One region of the Paenibacillus sp. 1A_MP2 genome, then DNA from elsewhere that is predicted to be linked to it. Evidence: predicted binding sites of a transcription regulator. Region 1 holds the regulator's gene; the other holds the start of a gene.
The links. Region 1 encodes Rex, which represses fermentation and respiration genes when NADH is low (regulators of the CRP and FNR family bind a similar motif). Its sites were predicted from a motif close to TTGTGAAATATTTCACAA; they were not measured.
Positions count from the first base shown of each region.

Region 2: a site for Rex is predicted at 2,288-2,305, ahead of ACTWJ7_RS04635 (formate/nitrite transporter family protein). Genes of this name have one in related genera too.

Region 1 covers NZ_JBQQCS010000001.1:3,070,135-3,074,354, reverse strand. Annotated here, with positions in the region: gene ACTWJ7_RS15125 (cell wall elongation regulator TseB-like domain-containing protein) at 216-827, opposite strand; gene ACTWJ7_RS15120 (amidohydrolase) at 787-2,091, opposite strand; gene ACTWJ7_RS15115 (redox-sensing transcriptional repressor Rex) at 2,078-2,731, opposite strand; gene dinG (ATP-dependent DNA helicase DinG) at 2,975-4,220, opposite strand, start outside.
Region 2 covers NZ_JBQQCS010000001.1:930,788-935,007, forward strand. Annotated here, with positions in the region: gene ACTWJ7_RS04625 (glutathione peroxidase) at 14-496, shown strand; gene ACTWJ7_RS04630 (FAD-dependent oxidoreductase) at 806-2,167, shown strand; gene ACTWJ7_RS04635 (formate/nitrite transporter family protein) at 2,393-3,247, shown strand; partial or broken gene ACTWJ7_RS04640 (molybdopterin-containing oxidoreductase family protein) at 3,712-4,220, shown strand, end outside.

The DNA of each region.
Region 1 (4,220 bases):
ACAGGATTTATTTGTGTATGATGTATCCTTGAATACATATTTGAGTATATCACATCGTATATACAATATCTAAGGCGAAAATATGAATAAATTATTAATTTTAACTATTCAAATCCAAAATGATCAAGAAAACACGTCAAAGAACCGGTCCAGTCGGGTTTCCGTCTGCCGGTTCTTTACTGTATTCTTTTTAGAAAATAGTACGTCTGCTGATTCTAGCTATTCGGAATCGTATAGACCAGGTCAACCTGTTCCCCGTTACTAAAGCGGTAAAACCTATAATAATTGTGAGTAGCATCGTTATAATACACTTGCCATACATAGATTCCATTCACAACACCTGGCATGATTCGTTTGATCTCCCCGCCTGGAACTTCAGAGCTGAACCGATTTCGAATCTGTGCTTCAGACATGCCGTTCTTCAGCAGTTCACTGTGCACCGCATTGGTCCCTGTCACAGGCTTGTTATTTTCATCAAACTTGATCCACACCAATACATCCTGGTTATCCTTATTTTTACCGATCAGGGTCCAGTATATGTTGTCTCCGCCGTCTTTTTGCCCCCAGACATACTTACGCAGGTCTTCGTGTGACGTAATACCGACCTGTTCCTGGGCCGCCTGTATGGCCAACGCCTCTTCCTTGCGCTGATCCTGAGTAACATAGACATAATAACGCTGAAGTCCAAACAGAATCAGAACCAGGAGCAGCAGCGAAATCCATATCCACTTCTTTTTTTCTTCAAAAGCCGAACTTCCTTTCCCTATGACGATGCTGTCCTTGGAATTAACGGGCAAGCAGACCGTCAAATGCCAGTTGAGACTCACGCAAAATACGCTCTTCATCCATCGTAAGACATTCGCCATGTTTAACCACTTGTTTACCATCCACCCACACATGCTCTACATCTTTGGCTGATGCGGAGTATATGGTATGGGAAATCAGATCCGTATGCGGATAGAAATGGGCCTGTTCAATATTCAAGGCGATGAAGTCAGCCTTCATGCCTGTTTGCAGTGCTCCTGTATTGTTCAGGAATATGGATTTGGCACCATACGAAGTTCCAAGCAGAAGTGCTTCCCCTGCTGGCACTGCGGTAGGGTCACCGGACACACCTTTGTGAATCAAAGCAGCAAGTCTCATCTCTTCAAACATATCGAGGTTATTGTTACTTGCTGGTCCATCTGTTCCGAGGGACACGGTCACCCCTGCTTTCAGCAGATCAGGTACTCGTGCAACACCCGAAGCCAATTTCAGGTTACTGCCTGGATTGTGGGAAACTGCTACATCATGTGATGCAAGAATTTCGATCTCTTCATCATTCAGATGTACCGCATGTGCAACCAGAGATGGACGGGAGAAAAATCCTAGCTTCTCCAGATGTGCAACCGGACGTTGACCGTAATCAGCCACGTTCTGTTCCACTTCACGAAGCGTTTCAGACATATGCGTATGCAAAGGCAGATTCAGGTCATGAGCAACCTGTACCAGCTTCTCTATGTAATCTGGAGGACAAGTGTAAGGTGCGTGTGGAGAAATTACGGTTGTAATTCTTCCGTCTGCTTGTCCATTCCATTGACGGGCAAATGCTGCGGATTCTTCCAGCTTGCGCTGTTGTTCTTCCGCTGAGCAAAGTCCGATTACCCCACGTGCCAGAGCAGCCCGAACGCCGGATTGTTCCACCACTTTTGCAACCTGATCCATATGATCATACATATCCAGGAATGCTGTTGTTCCACCTTTCAACATTTCAAGTACGGAAAGTGATGTGCCCCAATATACGTCTTCAGACGTCATTTTGGCTTCCATTGGCCACATTTTCTCCTGCAACCATACTTGTAATGCCAAATCATCTCCATGACCTCTCAGAAGCGACATGGCCGCGTGACCATGCGTATTGATCAGACCCGGCAAGAAGAGCAGTCCTTTTCCGTCCACCTTTGTCAGACTTTCGTCTCCTTCCGGCAAAGTCTCACCAATATGCACAATCTTGTCATTCTCGACAACCATATAACCTTGAACCACTTTCCAATTCGTGCCCTCACTGACGGCAAATTTGCCGTTGTGAATTACCCATCTATTTGTCGTCATCTTCCTCGTCGTCCTTTCCATTCTCCAAATAATAAGCAAGGCTAAGCAGATCCGTCGTAAAATCGGCATGATGAATACGAATATGCGGCGGGGTCTTCAGGATCGTTGGCGCAAAATTCAGAATCGCTTCAATTCCTGACTCAATCAACTGATCGGCAACATTTTGGGCTTCCGTATCCGGAACCGTGATAATCCCTATACGAATGTTATCTTTTTTGACCGAATCCGTTAATTCATTCATCGGTTGCACCGTCAGACTGTTAATTTGACTTCCAATCTTCGGACCGTAGGCATCAAATACAGCGACAATCTTCATGTTGTCTTTGAGGTAGGCATTGTAATTGGACAAAGCGTGTCCCAAATTACCTGCTCCGACAAGAGCTACATTGATCTGCTGGTCTATTTTCAGAATATGGCGGATCTTCTCGATGAGATATGAAACGTCATATCCGATCCCTTTACGACCAAAGTCACCGAAGTAAGCCAGGTCTTTACGAATCTGAGCCGGATTCAAATCCAGTCTCAATCCAAGTTCTTGTGAAGAAACCGTATTGACTTCGCGCTGATGCAGTTCATTCAAATAACGCAAGTAAACAGGCAATCTTCGCACCACGGCTTCCGAAATTTTATCTGATTTCATTCAATTGCTCCCCCTTACCAAGGCCACGATAGATAGATAGATGAAAAGAATGAGCACCCTGTCTAAAACGATGCAAAAAGATGACTGAATTAAACAGGATGCTCTTTGTTATATAATGGATAATTGCTTAAATTACTTCTTTAATCGCTTTACTCACTATTCATGAAACGAATGAATGATATTGCTCAATTTTACCGCCAAATAGTGGCTTCATGCAATCATATAAGCTACAGAGCATAGCTGTTATTGCTGTTCATCGGTTGGTCTCTCAAGCCATTCCGAAATGCGAGGAACCATCTGCTCTGTGAGCATGTGTTCCATTTTGGGACCTGGTAATGAATATAAAAAGTACTTGCCATAATATGCTTCAATGACACGTGTATCGTATACAATCACAATACCTCTGTCCTTACCCGTACGAACCAGTCTGCCGAATCCCTGTTTGAAGCGGATAACGGCTTGCGGCACGGACAGCTTCATAAACGGATTTTTCTTCTGTTGTTGCAAAAGCTCACTCTTTGCTTCAACTAATGGATGATTGGGTGGCTGGAACGGCAGTCTGACAATTGCAAGACAGGTCAGAGCCTCTCCGGGAATGTCCACTCCTTCCCAGAAGCTGCTTGTGCCAAGAAGTACAGTCGCTTTCGCATCTTGGAAGCGACGTGTAAGCTTGGAACGGCTGCCGCTGTCCACCCCTTGCCCGAGCAAAGAGATATCATTACCTGACAAGGCCTCCTTAAGCGGGTCATAGACCTGGCGCAGCATGCGGTAGGAGGTGAACAGCACCATCATGCGTCCACGAGTGGCGATAGCCGTTTCCGCGAGCGAATGCACGAGCATATCCACAAAGTGGGCATCACCTACACTGCCCTTCACACTTGGGAAATCACGCGGAATGACGAGCAGGGCCTGTTCGCGATAGTTGAATGGTGACGGCAGCATGGATGTCAACAAGCGGTTATTCTCGGCAGCTTCCTGCAAGCCCAGCTGTTCGATCATGAATTGAAATGACTTGTCAACGGAGAGCGTAGCCGATGTAAGCACAACGCTTTTCTTTTTATCAAAGAACATATCCTTCAATTGCGCACTGACATCGACAGGAACGGCATAGAGCTGCAGTGATTTACTGCGGAATTGGCCGCTAGCCTCCATCCAGTACACGGTATTGGCATCATCCATGCGCATGAAGAAACGCAGATTATCCTTGATCGTTGCCAAGTCCTTGAGCAGTCCTGAGATATCCGTAATCAGACTATCGGACTGATAATCATCCTGATCTTCTTTCACTTCAAGCAGCAGCTTGTCGCCTTTACGAATCAAATCGCCTAGGGTTACATAGATTTGGTTTTCTACATCCTGCAACTCCTGCCATTTAGCCGGTTTTTGCGAAGGCTTCAGTCTAAGTGAAAATTGTCCAGTCTCGCCTGGAGAAGCATCGCTACGTTCAGGCAGCAGGCCGAACAGTGTATCGCTTAGTCGATCCCATATC
Region 2 (4,220 bases), 2.1 Mb from region 1:
GGAGGAATCAGTCATGTCCGTATATTCGTATCAGGCGGTAACGACCGCAAATCAGGAAGTTCCACTCGATCTGTATCAAGGTAAAGTGTTGGTCATCGCCAATACAGCCAGCAAGTGTGGACTGACTCCACAATACGGTGAATTGCAGAAGCTCTATGATCGCTATCGTGATCAAGGTTTGGTTGTGCTTGGGTTCCCTTGTAACCAGTTTGGCGGCCAGGAGCCAGGGTCAAGTGAAGAAGCAGAATCATTCTGCCAAATCAACTATGGCGTTAATTTCCCGGTATTTGCCAAGGTCGACGTAAATGGAGAGGATGCTCATCCATTGTTCAAGTATCTGCGTGAGCAGCAACCTGGTGTTGGTGAAGACAACAGCATCCAATGGAATTTCACCAAGTTTCTCGTGAATCGTGAAGGTGAGGTTGTGGGGCGTGTTGAACCGAAAGAATCCCCGGAATCTATGACTGCAGAGATTGAAAAGCTGCTTGGCGTATAAAATATAACGAAGAAGCCTGCCTCCAGAATTGGAGGACAGGCTTTTTTTGTAGCATAAACAAGTTTCAAAAAGGGGAAACTGAAGTTAATTGAAGATGAATTATCAACGGCCGGCTGAAACGTCAAAAAAACCATTCTACAAATTTATTTTGATTAACCCCTTGTAATGTGAAATAGATCACATTATAATAAGTGTATAAAGTGAAATAAATCACATACAAGGTGTTCACTTAATAGTGAAATATTTCACAACTACAATGACGTTCATATTCAATTTCATATTTATATAATTCCAAGGGGGAACCTTATCATGAAAATCGCAGTTATCGGATGTACACATGCAGGAACAGCAGCCATCGTTAACACCGCCAAATTGTACCCGGATGCTACCATTACCGTGTATGAGCGCAATGACAATATCTCCTTCTTATCATGTGGTATTGCGCTGTATGTAGGTGGTGTGGTGAAAGATCCGGACGGACTGTTCTATTCTTCGCCTAACCAACTGGCCGAACTTGGTGTCGTTACCAAAATGCTTCATGAAGTGACGGCAGTAGATGCTGCAGGTCATAAACTTCAGGCTAAAAACCTGACAACCGGGGAAGAATTCGAAGATACGTTCGACAAGCTGATCGTAACCACAGGTTCATGGCCTGTTGTACCGAAGCTGGAAGGCATCGATATGGATAACATTTTACTTTGCAAAAACTACAACCATTCGAATACCATCATCGAAAAAGCGAAGGACGCCAAACGCATTACCGTGGTGGGCGCAGGATACATCGGCATCGAGCTGGTGGAGGCTTTCCAAATGAACGGCAAGGAAGTTACGCTGATCGATAGCGTGGACCGGATTCTGAACAAATATTTGGACCCCGAGTTCACGGATGCCATTGAAGAAACATTGACTGGACGCGGTATTAAGCTGGCTTTGGGCCAAACGGTGCAGAAATTCACCGGAGAGAATGGCAAAGTGAACAAGGTCATTACATCCAAGGGAGAATTTGAAACAGACCTCGTTATTCTGTGCATTGGTTTCCGTCCAAATACCGAACTGCTCAAAGGCCAAGTGGATATGCTGCCGAACGGCGCAATCATCGTGGATAAATATATGCAAACCAGCCAGAAAGACGTCTTTGCCGCTGGAGACAGCTGTGCAGTTCATTACAACCCAACGGGCAAAGCAGCTTACATCCCACTGGCAACCAACGCGGTGCGGATGGGTACACTTGTAGCCCGAAACCTGGTTCGTCCAACGACCCCGTACATGGGTACACAAGGCACATCAGGTATCAAAATATATGAGCAAAATATTGCAGGCACAGGTATGACGGAAACGTCTGCTGCTGACGAAGGTCTGGTCGTTGAAGCGGTAACGCTTGAAGATGCTTACCGTCCAGAGTTTATGCCAACAGCAGAGAAGCTGCTGCTCAAAGTGATCTATGAACAGGCTACCCGCCGCATTGTTGGTGCACAGATTATGTCACAGGCTGATCTGACACAGTCGATCAATACGATCTCTGTCTGCATTCAGAACAACATGACGGTAGATGAGTTGGCCTTCATCGACTTCTTCTTCCAGCCGCATTACAACAAACCGTGGAACTTCCTGAACTCGGCTGGTCTTCAGGCGTTGCCTCCAGTAGATGTAAAAACACCAGCAATGGTATAACGGATACTGCTGAGATATAGGAGAGTTGCCGCATCCTGCGGCAGTTCTTTTCTTTTTATTTTTTCTGAGATCGACCGAACAAGATAGAACGGAAGCATTAAAAAATGTAGTTTTCAGACTTTGTGATAAAAGTAACAAACCTCTCGAAACCTTCGCGATACAATGAACATATCAACAATAGAATTTGATTTATGATGTTCATGAACTGTGAAGGAGAGGATCGTTATGGCAGCAAAAACACCTCTTGAGGTTGCACAATATACGGCGCATACGGGGATGAAGAAAGCTCAAAATCCGGTGTCCTCCGTATTGATACTCAGTTTTCTGGCAGGCGCTTTTATTGCGCTCGGATTTCTGCTGGATATTCGGGTCATTGCCTCTGCTCCGGCCGAGTGGGGCAGCTTGGTTAATTTGATCGGTGCAGCAGTGTTCCCGGTAGGTTTAATATTGGTGCTGATTGGCGGCGGGGAATTGCTGACAGGCAATATGATGGCTGTTCCACTCGCGACGATTGCGCGCAAACTGTCCGCAGGCAGCATGTTGAAGAATCTCACCTTAGTAACGATAGGTAATTTCCTTGGGGCGATCTTTGTAGCCTATGCGTTTGGGCATGTGCTCGGTCTTACAGCAGAAGGTGCCTACTTGACCAAAGTAGTCGATATGGCTGGACACAAGCTGGACGACAGCTTCCTTCAGGCTTTTATATCGGGGATCGGGTGTAACTGGCTGGTAGCTCTTGCGGTGTGGTTATCCTATGCATCGGATACGATGAGCGGAAAAGTACTGGGCATTTGGTTCCCAACGATGGCTTTTGTGGCTATTGGATTTCAGCACGTTGTCGCCAACATGTTCCTGATTCCTGCGGCGATCTTCGAAGGGCATTATTCGTGGGGGCAATACGTCATGAATTTCATTCCGGTATGGCTTGGTAATCTGACGGGAGGGGCGCTGTTTGTGGCGGCTGCTTACTGGATGGTGTATCTACGCAAACATGAGCCGGAAGTACAGCCTGAGGTGGCAATGGCGGTGGCCCAGCCTGTAGAGACGGAAGCCAGAACGATGTGGAGCAAGCAGGCGTAGCGGCATTTTTCTGAGTAATCGAGTAGCGTTGTAACCGTGGTACAATTGCGAAAACGAGTGAAAAGACAAGTACAAAGACAAGTGCAAAGTAAACAGGAGAGGCGATTCTGATCTCGTTCAAGTCATGGCTGTCGGCTGTGATGAGCGGGAAAGGAGTCGTTTTTTTGATGTAAAAATATCCACACAAAATAAATTCGCCATGACAAGGTTCGGGGGAACGAAACCTGTTCATGGCGAATTTCGGGAGTGGTCCATGATATGGCATGAGGAGGAAGTGGGGAAACACTAGCCTAATGCCTTATTTTTAATTTACCCCTGAATTTCGAGATTGAATCAAGGGGAAATAAGATTTTTTTAAAATAATTTCGAGCAGCTGTGGCGGTGAAAAAAGACTGTTCTCTTTACGCGATTACCATGAAGAAGATATGATATGAAGATAGCTTTGAAGGGGGAGGGACTTGTATATGATCGATCAGGAGAATGGCGTATTCCCGGCGGTTTGCCCGCTCGATTGTCCGGATACTTGCGGCCTGCTGCTTCATAAGGAGAACGGCAAAATCGTGAAGGTAGCAGGCAATCCGGACCATCCGATTACCAAAGGCGCCATCTGTAACAAGGTCCGAAATATGACGGAGCGGGTGTATCACCCGGAGCGGCTGCAATATCCGATGCGACGCATCGGAGCCAAGGGGAAGGCCAGTTTGAGCGAATCAGCTGGGATGAAGCCATCCGCGAGATTACGGCGAAATTCAGTTCACTGTCAGATACCTACGGACCGGAGAGCATCCTGCCATACAGCTTCTATGGAAACATGGGCATTCTGGGTGTGGATGGCATGGATCGTCGGTTTTTCAATGCGTTAGGCGCGAGCAAGCTGGAACAGACGATATGTAACGCGGCCGGAAATACTGGGTGGAAATATACGATGGGTGCGAACCGGGGCACACTTCCCGAAGATACGGAGCATGCAGAT